One region of the Dickeya ananatis genome, then DNA from elsewhere that is predicted to be linked to it. Evidence: predicted binding sites of a transcription regulator. Region 1 holds the regulator's gene; the other holds the start of a gene.
What was found. The regulator Fur, encoded in region 1, represses iron uptake genes when iron is present. The targets are predictions, from matches to a motif close to ATAATAATGAGAACNACTATCAA.
Positions count from the first base shown of each region.

Region 2: a site for Fur is predicted at 2,136-2,158, ahead of fepD (Fe(3+)-siderophore ABC transporter permease). Genes of this name have one in related genera too.

Region 1 covers NZ_CP040816.1:2,915,780-2,921,191, reverse strand. The annotation lists gene nagE (N-acetylglucosamine-specific PTS transporter subunit IIBC) at 1-595, shown strand, start outside; gene glnS (glutamine--tRNA ligase) at 763-2,421, shown strand; gene fur (ferric iron uptake transcriptional regulator) at 2,505-2,951, opposite strand; gene fldA (flavodoxin FldA) at 3,359-3,886, opposite strand; gene FGI04_RS12835 (methyl-accepting chemotaxis protein) at 4,305-5,412, shown strand, end outside.
Region 2 covers NZ_CP040816.1:1,023,532-1,028,943, reverse strand. The annotation lists gene fepB (Fe2+-enterobactin ABC transporter substrate-binding protein) at 1-608, shown strand, start outside; gene entS (enterobactin transporter EntS) at 637-1,917, opposite strand; gene fepD (Fe(3+)-siderophore ABC transporter permease) at 2,159-3,226, shown strand; gene fepG (iron-enterobactin ABC transporter permease) at 3,237-4,271, shown strand; gene FGI04_RS04460 (ABC transporter ATP-binding protein) at 4,318-5,115, shown strand.

The DNA.
Region 1 (5,412 bases):
TGCAGCCTTCTTCACCGGTATTACTGAACCACTGGAATTCTCCTTCATGTTTGTTGCGCCGGTGCTGTATGTGCTGCACGCGGTGTTGACCGGGATTTCAGTATTCATCGCTGCCAGCATGCACTGGATTGCCGGTTTTGGTTTCAGTGCTGGTTTGGTGGACCTGGTGCTTTCTACACGTAACCCGCTGGCGACACATTGGTACATGTTGCTGCTCCAGGGTGTGGTGTTCTTCGCCATTTATTATGTGGTGTTCCGCTTTACCATCACCCGGTTTAACTTGATGACGCCGGGACGTGAAGCGGTTGCGACCCAGCCCTCAACGGAGGGGACTACCGCTCCTGCGGGTAATACCCAATCGGTGGCGAAAGGGTATTTGCAGGCCATCGGCGGTAAAGACAATCTGACCGGCATCGACGCTTGTATCACTCGCTTGCGCCTGAGCGTGAAGGATTCGAGCCTGGTGGATGAATCGGCGGCACGTCAGTTAGGGGCTGCGGGTGTGATTCGTCTTAACAAGCAAAGCGTGCAGATTGTGGTTGGCACCCAGGCGGAGAATATCGCCGCCGCCTTGCGTGAGGTTTCACAGGAATAATTCGGCTGGCGTCATCATCGCCGTCTGATATCGGTAAACGGAGCGTGCCTGCAAGCGCGCTCCGTTTTTTTATCTTGAATTTTCATGAAACAAACGGTTGTTTCCCGGCGTGGCTTGTTGGATCATTAGTGGTTAAGGGTTGTTTTTTCGCATTTGAGGAACCAAGCATGAGTGAGGCTGAAGCCCGCCCAACCAACTTTATTCGTCAGATCATCGATGAAGATCTGGCTACCGGTAAACACGATCATATCCAGACGCGTTTTCCTCCAGAGCCGAACGGCTATCTTCATATCGGCCACGCTAAATCCATCTGCCTGAACTTCGGTATCGCTGAAGATTACCACGGCAAGTGCAACCTGCGCTTTGATGATACCAACCCGGTAAAAGAAGATATCGAGTATGTTGAGTCCATCAAACATGACGTGCAGTGGCTGGGTTTTTCCTGGAGCGGTAATGTTCGCTATTCGTCGGATTATTTTGATCAGTTGCACATGTATGCCGTTGAGCTGATCAATAAAGGGTTGGCGTATGTCGATGAGCTGACGCCGGAACAGATTCGTGAATATCGCGGCACGCTGACTTCTCCAGGCAAAAATAGCCCGTACCGTGATCGCCGTGTTGACGAGAACCTGGCGCTGTTTGAAAAAATGCGCAATGGCGGTTTCGCCGAAGGTGCTGCTTGTCTGCGTGCTAAAATCGACATGGCATCACCGTTTATCGTGATGCGCGACCCGGTGCTGTATCGCATCAAATTCGCCGAGCATCATCAGACCGGCAATAAGTGGTGCATCTACCCGATGTATGACTTCACCCACTGCATTTCCGATGCGCTGGAAGGTATTACACACTCGCTGTGTACGCTGGAGTTTCAGGATAACCGCCGCCTGTATGACTGGGTGCTGGATAACATCAGCATTCCTGCCCATCCGCGTCAGTACGAGTTTTCCCGCCTGAACCTGGAATACGCGGTCATGTCCAAGCGGAAACTGAACCAACTGGTAAGTGAGAAGATCGTCGAAGGCTGGAACGATCCGCGTATGCCGACCATCTCTGGTTTACGTCGTCGTGGCTATACTGCTGCTTCTATTCGTGAATTCTGCCGCCGCATTGGCGTGACCAAGCAGGATAACACCGTAGAAATGGCGGCACTCGAGTCGTGCATTCGTGATGATCTCAACGAGAATGCACCACGTGCGATGGCCGTACTGGATCCGGTGAAAGTGGTGATTGAGAACCTGCCTGAAGGCCATGAAGAGTGGCTGAGCATGCCCAACCATCCGAATAAGCCGGAGATGGGGACACGACAGGTTGCCTTCAGTCGTGAAGTGTATATCGATCGCGCTGATTTCCGTGAAGAAGCCAATAAGCAGTACAAACGTTTGGTGCTGGGCAAAGAAGTCCGTCTGCGCAATGCGTATGTCATTAAGGCTGAACGTATTGATAAAGACGAGCAGGGTGTGATCACCACGATTTACTGCAGCTGTGATACGGAAACCCTGAGCAAGGATCCGGCTGACGGCCGTAAAGTGAAAGGCGTGATCCACTGGGTATCTGCCGCTCACGCGCTGCCAGCGCAGTTCCGCCTGTATGACCGTCTGTTTAGCGTGGCTAACCCTGGCGGAGCAGAGGATTTTCTCTCCACCATCAATCCTGATTCACTGAGTATTGCTCAGGGCTTTGTCGAAGCCAGCTTGGGTAATGCCGAGGTCGAAAAAGCCTATCAGTTTGAGCGTGAAGGGTATTTTTGTGCGGATCGCGTATATTCCCGTTCTGATCATCTGGTATTCAATCGGACGGTGGGTTTGCGTGACAGTTGGGCGGGTTAATCACCGCCTGATGGTGGGGTACAAGATAAAAATAAAACCGCCTCGGCGGTTTTATTTTTGCTCAGAATAAAGAGAAGGCTCAATCAGCGTTCGTCGTGCGCGTTGTCGTCTTCACGGCAGTCGCCGCTACTGCAATGGCCGTACAGATACAAACTGTGGTTGGTGAGCTTGATGCCATGCTTCTCGGAGATTTCACGCTGGCGTGCTTCGATAGACTCATCGCTGAATTCAATCACCCGACCGCAATCCAGACAGATCAAATGATCATGGTGGTGCTGTTGGGTGAGTTCGAAAACGGATTTGCCACCTTCGAAGTTGTGGCGGGTGACAATGCCTGCATCGTCAAACTGGTTAAGCACACGGTAGACAGTGGCCAAACCAATCTCTTCCCCCATATCAATCAGCTTCTTGTATAAGTCTTCCGCGCTGACGTGGTGGCATTGAGGATCCTGAAGGACTTCCAGAATTTTCAGTCGTGGAAGTGTGACTTTCAGGCCGGCCTTCTTTAATGCGGTGTTGTTGTCAGTCATGCGGATTTAGTCCTGTTACGTGCTTTATCTGGGAGGCTATTAGCCTAGTATCATCGGTCGGCGTAAAAAAGGTCATGTGTCTCAATTATAGAACCGCACCATCGAAATGAAAACTACGGAACTTTTACAATATGGTTCAGGTTAACGTACTGTATTCAGAGTAGTTATCGATAAGGAACAAATTGTATGCCAGGATTTATCATTAAACATAATCCGGCTGAGCGGATGACATTGTACCTTGTCAGGATGAAAAGTTAAAAAAATGTATCACTGATTGCGATAGGTTTTATCTATCTATGGCTCTCATTATCGATTTAGCCATCGATTTATCTGTCGATATTTACCTATCGATGGTGATATGGCCCCGAATACATGGGCACCAGCGGTGCGTCAGGGCCACGGGTGAATCAGGCCAGTAAGGCTTTCAAATTCAGCTCTTCGCTGATTTGCTTGACCCAGTTGGAGACGCGTTCGCTGGTCAGTTCCGGCTGGCGGTCTTCATCAATAGCCAGGCCGATAAAGTGATCGTCATCCGCCAGGCCTTTTGAGGCTTCGAAGTAGTAACCTTCGGTCGGCCAGTGACCGACGATGTTTGCACCGCGTGGTTCGATGATGTCGCGAATGGTGCCCATGGCATCACAGAAGTACTCTGCGTAATCTTCCTGATCACCGCAACCAAAGATGGCTACGAGTTTGCCAGAAAAATCAATCTCTTCCAGTGTTGGGAAGAAGTCATCCCAGTCACACTGTGCTTCGCCGTAATACCAGGTCGGGATACCCAACAGCAGGATGTTAAAGCGCTCCAGATCCTCTTTGCTGCTTTTGGCAATGTCGTGCAGTTCGGCGACGTCGCTGCCCAGTTGTTGCTGGATAGTTTTAGCAATATTTTCCGTATTACCAGTATCACTGCCAAAAAAAATGCCTATGAGAGCCATAGATTAAATAACCTCTTGATTCCTAAGGGTATGGTGCTTGAGTCACCCACTATTTGCTAATAATAGCAGACACTGTCTGGCGGATAAACGTGTATCTGTGGCTGCCTGCAGTCGCGCTGTAAAAACAATTAGTTGATTCTTTTTTAATCGCTTTCTTAATGTTTTTTTAATTTTTTTTAAATACGATATTCTCACAGGTAACTGAAATTATGGGTAATTGGTTAACTATCTAATTTTTATTAGTTTTTTAAAAAACAGAAAAGACTAAATATTCTTATAGTTTTGACGATGACGAAACATGGTGCTTTATTGAATGTAAATGTGCAGCAATGTTTCTTACAAAACGAGAGACTTTCTCATTACATAAGTCAAAACAAGCCTTACCTCCTCGATCAATAGCTCGTTTATGGAGTCAATTATGCAATTCCTAAAAAATATTGCCATTCGCACTGCCATGTTATGGGTGCTTGGCAGCTTCTGTGTGTTATGGATTGCGGTCTCGCTCTACACCATGTACTCGTTCAAAACCATGAACGAAACGTCTAAAACCAGTGCTTTGCTGGTTAATAATATGAATTTGGTTAATACCGGTAATGACCAGTATTTCCGTATGGTAACCCGACTGGCACGTGCGATTGATTATCGGCAGAGTGGCGATGATCAGAAGGCAGATGAACAGCAAAAATCATCACAGGCTGCGTTAGATCTACTGAAATCTAACCTGGAAGCCTTCAAAAAGATTGATCATGCCGGCATGTCGCCGGAGCTGGTGGACGCGGTAACCCGTGACTGGAGCAACCTGATTACCCAAGGGGTTGAGCCAATGTTCCAGCGTGCGGTGGACAAAAAATTCGATGAGTACGACAAGTATGCCAAAGACATCGTGCCCGCCTTCAGTCGCCAGTTCAATGTCTCGTTCACCAACTTCAACAAAGCCGGGTCAACGATGTTCGTCGATGCAGGTGACCGGTTAGAAAGCATTACCGCTGTCGGACAGAATATTTTGCTGGCAGGGCTGGTAGCCGGTTTGTTGATGCTGTTTATGACTGATCGCTATCTGGTGGCCTGTCTGGTGCGCCCGCTCAATGATCTGCGTGATCATTTCCAGGTGATTGCGGCTGGCCGTCTTGGCAAACCGATTCTGGATTTTGGTAACAACTGCGTAGGTAAACTGTTCCCGCTGTTGCGCGATATGCAAACTAGCCTGGCGAACACCGTGAGTACGATTCGAAGCAGTGCGGATTCCATTTATCAGGGCGTGTCGGAAATCGCATCCGGCAACAACGACCTGGCAGCCCGTACCGAGTCGCAGGCAGCGGCGTTGGAAGAAAGTGCTGCCAGTATGGAACAGCTGACGTCGACCGTGAAACAGAACGCGGAAAATGCCAGCCACGCCAGCCAACTGGCTCATCAGGCTTCGACCACGGCCAGTAAGGGCGGGGAATTGGTCGACAATGTCGTGAAAACCATGGCGGAAATCTCCGGTAGTTCGAAGAAAATTGCTGAAATTACCAGTGTGATTAATG
Region 2 (5,412 bases), 1.9 Mb from region 1:
CCACTGGCGGTGACTCCGCCCTGAAGCTGTATGAACAGCTTTCGGCCATCGCGCCGACGCTGGTGGTGGATTACGGTGACAAAAGCTGGCAACAGCTGGCTGACTATATGGGTGCAGCTACCGGTCATGAAACCGATGCCCGCCAGGTGATTGAGCGTTTCGAACAGCGGGTGCAGGCGGTGAAACAGGCGATTCAGTTGCCGCCACAACCCGTGTCGGCGCTGGTGTATTACGAAGACGGTCGTGGAGTTAACCTATGGACACCCTCGTCCGCACAGGGACAATTGCTCCATGAACTCGGGTTCCAGTTAGCCTCGCTGCCGGACAATCTGCCTACCGAAACGCGAATGGGCAAACGGCAAGATATTGTGCAAATCTCCGGTGAGAATATGGCTGCCAGTCTCAACGGCCAGTCACTGTTGCTGTTCGCCACTGACGAGAATACCGTGAAGCGAGTTATCGACAACCCATTCCTCAGTCACCTCGATCCGGTCATGCAGCACCGCGTCTGGGCGATGGGCCCGGATACCTTCCGGCTCGATTATTACAGCGCCAGCAACATGCTAAACCAGGTCGAACACTATTTTCGTCGGCCAGCGGCTCACTGACCGACAGCATTGATCACACGGCGACGCGTTATCCTTCCTGTAACGCGTCGTCGGTTTCCTCTTCGGTCTGTGTTTCCAGCGGTTCGCCAAAACGGCATTGTCGCAGTGGACGTACCAGCAATGTTATCAGTGCCCCCAGCGCAGTCGCCGCCGCGCCGAACGCCAGAATGCTGGTCGCAGGCACCAGGAGTTTGCCCATCAGCCCCAGAATCAGCGCGCCAACGGAATCGCCGGTGACATCCTGCGCGGTACCGAGGCTATTAACCCGGCCCAGCAAGTGATCCGGCGTGTGGCTCTGAATCAGGGTGAACTGCAACAACGAGGTGATCGCGTTGAAATAGCCATAACAAACCAACGCCAGCAACGCGGGCAGCAAATGGCTGAACAGCCCCAGCGACCCCACCGCCAGAAACGCCCCTGTCGCACACCCCAGCAGAATGCGCCCCGGCCGCGCGACACCGGATACCCAGCCACTGGTAAACGCCCCCAGCATGGCACCCAGCGGTACGGCGGAATACATTAACCCGACCGCCGATGGCCCGGCGTGGTACGTATCACCTGCCAGCGCCGGGAACAGCACCCGCATGGCACCGACCACGCTCACTAACATCCCCAGCAACACCACGCACCCCACCACTGGGTGCGCGCAAACGAAACGTACCCCACCAGCCAGCGCCTGCAACGGGTGCTCCGGCTTGCCCGGTGCCGGTTTCATGGTCGGCAGTCGCACCAGTGGGATCAAGGTTGCCAGCGTACCGGCCGCCGCAACCGCGAAATTCCAGCCTACGCCACCGGCGACAATAATCACCCCACCCAGCGCGGGTGACAGAATAGCCCCCAGTCGCACCGTCAACATGGTCAACGCCCCAGCCGCCGGTAAATTTTCCCGACCGACCAATAACGGAATCACTGCCATCAACGCGGTCATCCCCAATGCGCCGAAAAAGCCGTCCCAGGCCGCCAGCACGTAGAGCGCCAGCAATGACGGCGAGCCGGAAAACGCGTTCAGGCTCAGTGCCACAAACCCTATCCCGCAGGTGCCTCGGGCAAACAAAATCAGTTTGCGACGATCAAAGCGATCCGCCAGTACCCCGCCCAACATCAGCCCGATAAACATACCGATGCCATCCAATGCCACCGCCATACCAACCTGTAACGTAGAACCGGTCATCGCCTGAATCTGCACCGGTACGCCTACGGTCAACATACCAAGAGCAAACACCGACAACATGCGGGCCATAAAAATGGCGCGAAAATGTGCGTTCTGCCTGAGCAGGCTGAAGTCGAGAAAAAAAGAAGATTTAGCCATGAGTATTGGTTGAATTCCTGTCTTTAATGAAAATGCGGCCGCAGCCGCGCCGCAGCGCCGCCATTAGCGACCTGAAATAACGGCACCCCCAGCCAGGGATGAAGCGTTAATCCTGCGATAGTTAATCCTGTGGGGGTTAACCCCGCGGTAAATGCCGCTAACCCAGCGTCAGGTCAATGTCTTTGCCAAAACCTCAATGTTACCCTAGTCATGCCATAACATTAATGATAATAATAATCATATGCATTATTTAATAAAGCAGTTCTTATCAATGCGTTCATCTCTTGGTGGTCAGGTTCCCCCCCTGCCGTACACACCGTCATCGTTAACCGGGCGTCGGCTCGGTGGCGTACTGCCTTGTCTGCTGTTGCTTGCCTTGGTGTGTCTCGCCAGCCTGATGCTGGGTGCCCGCGCCATCGCGCCGGAGGTCGTCTGGCAGAGTCTGGCGGGTCACACGCAAGGTCCGGACAGCATCATCGTTTTACAGGCGCGGCTGCCGCGCACACTGGCCGGTATTCTGGTAGGTATGGCGCTGGGTGCCGCCGGGGCGGTGATGCAGGCGCTGACCCGCAACCCGCTGGCCGACCCTGGTATCCTCGGTGTTAACGCCGGTGCCAGCTTCGCCATCGTGCTCGGCATTAGCGTGTTCGGGATTACCGGTATGGCGTCGTGGCTGGGGTTTGCCTGGCTCGGCGTATTGGCAGCCAGTCTGATGGTGTGGATCATCGGTACACTGAGCGGCGGTCGGGTTAATCCCATACGCCTGACGCTGGCCGGTGTGGCGCTAAGCGCCGTGTTGTCGGGTTTTACCTCATCACTGTCGCTGCTCAATCCCCACGCCTTTGATCAGTTACGCCTGTGGGAAGCCGGTACGCTGGATATCCGTTCGCTGAGCAATGTGGCCTGGGTCACTCCCATCGTACTGCTGGGCTGTGCGCTGGCGTTTTTGGCTGCCCGTTCATTGAATACCCTCAGTATGGGGGATGACCTCGCGACGGCACTCGGCACCCATGTCGGGGTCATTCGCGTGATGGCGATGCTGTCGGTGATGCTACTGTGTGGCTCCGCCACCGCGCTGACCGGCCCGATTGGCTTTGTCGGCCTGATGATCCCTCACATCGCACGCGGCTGGGCCGGTCCGGATCAACGCTGGATTCTGCTCTATTCCCTGCTGTTCGCCCCCATACTGTTGCTCTGCGCTGATATTGTCGGCCGCCTGCTGGTACCGGGTGAATTACGGGTTTCTATCGTCACCGCCTTTATCGGTGCGCCGGTGCTGATCTGGCTGGTACGCCAGCGCAAGTTTTAGGAAACACGTTATGTCTACCCGAACTCTGTTCCTGCGCACGGCTTCTGGTTTGATTAGCGGTCGGTTGCCGCTGCGTGCAGTGTGGATCAACCTCTCGCTGCTGTTGGTCTGCGTCGCCCTGCTGACGCTGGCAGTCAGCCTCGGCACCCTGCCGCTGTCAGCCATCACCGTTTGGCAGGCGCTAGCTCACCACGGTGATGCCGGTACCGTGACCGTGGTAACCCAATGGCGCGCGCCACGGGCGATCATGGCGTTACTGTGCGGCGCTTGTCTTGGTATCAGCGGTGCTATTTTCCAGTCACTGACACGTAACCCATTAGGTAGCCCGGACGTCGTGGGCTTTAATACCGGTGCCTATACCGGTGCGCTGGTCACGATCATTGTGCTGCACGGCAGCTATTACCAGATTGCTGGTGGTGCCATGTTGGGTGGTCTGGCGACCGCGTTACTGGTGTATCTGCTGGCCTGGCGGCAGGGTATCAGCGGCTTTCGGTTGATTATCGTCGGGATCGCGGTCAGTGCCGTGTTGTCGGCGTTCAATACCTGGTTGATGATCACCGGCGCGCTGGAAACGGTGATGAGCGCCGCCTTGTGGGGAGCCGGCTCGTTGAACGGTATGACCTGGGCCAAAGCCACTCCCGCGTTACTGTTAATGCCGCTGACTGTACTGGCGACGCTATTGCTGGCGCGGCGCTTGCAACTGCTGGAAATGGGCGATGACAGCGCCAGAGCACTAGGGGTCAATGCACAGGCTAGCCGGTTGTGGCTGATGCTGTGCGGCATCGTATTGATTGCGGTTGTCACGGCCAGCGCCGGGCCGGTTTCCTTTATCGCACTGGCCGCGCCACAGATAGCACGCCGCCTGACCCGCGCCAGCACCATGCCGCTGTGTGCTGCCGCACTGGTGGGCAGCGTGCTGCTACTGGCGGCGGATATTGTCGCTCAGCATCTGTTTACCGGTCGGCAACTGCCTGTCGGTTCGGTGACGGTCAGCATTGGCGGGTTGTATCTGATAGGGTTGCTGATCCGTGAATCACGTCGCTAATCCGCCCCTTAATTTACCTGTAATTTGCCTGTAAAGAGTGATTCTGATGACACAGCTTTTACACGCCGAGCAGTTAACGCTGGGCTACGACAATAACATTATCGCCCGCAATTTGAGCGTGGCGATCCCGGCTGGAAAATTCAGCGTCATCATCGGCCCTAACGCCTGCGGCAAATCCACCCTGCTGCGGGCACTATGTCGCCTGCTCAAACCGATGGCGGGCGACGTGTTACTGGACGGTACCAGCATCCACCGTATTCCCACCAAAACGCTGGCCCGGCAGTTAGGTCTGCTGCCACAGCACGCTATCGTTCCGGATAACATCACCGTGATGGATTTGGTCGCGCGCGGCCGCTACCCGCATCAAACGCTACTGCGCCAGTGGAGTGAGGCGGATCAAGTGGCGGTGGAACAGGCGATGGTGGCAACCAACGTCAGCGAACTGGCAGAACGCAGCGTCGATGAACTGTCTGGCGGCCAGCGTCAACGGGTGTGGATTGCGATGGTGCTGGCACAACAAACGCCGCTGTTATTGCTGGATGAACCGACCACCTGGCTGGATATCGCCCATCAGATTGACCTGCTCGATCTGTTTCGGGAACTGAACCAGCAGCATGACCGCACACTGGTGGCGGTACTGCACGACCTCAATCAGGCCTGCCGCTACGCCGATCACCTTATCGTGATGCGCGCAGGCAGCGTCATGGCGCAGGGTGCCCCCGCCGATGTCATCACCGCCGAGCTGGTGCAGGCAGTGTTCGGCATGGCCTGTGTCATCATCGACGACCCGGTTTCCCACACACCCCTTATCGTCCCCTGTGGCCGCCATCACCCAGCCCCTTGACGCTGTCGACAAACAGCGCTGTTGTTTTGTTATTGGTGATTTATGTTGGAGTTGCGAGAGGTTTCGTGCTTGATGACATCCGTTATCCCTTTGCGACATCATCGCACGCACGACAAGGAGAGGCTCAGCGCCGCCTCTCCTTGACCACTGGCTGGTGGCTAAACTGTGCCGCTAACGCGGTCCCTTCGGCGTTCGCCTTCGCTGTTCGGGCCGCCCGTGACGCGGTTACTCGCCCCATCCATGGGGCTCGCCCTTCGGGCCAGCGTAAACGCTGTTCAAAAACGTTCCCGACGTTTT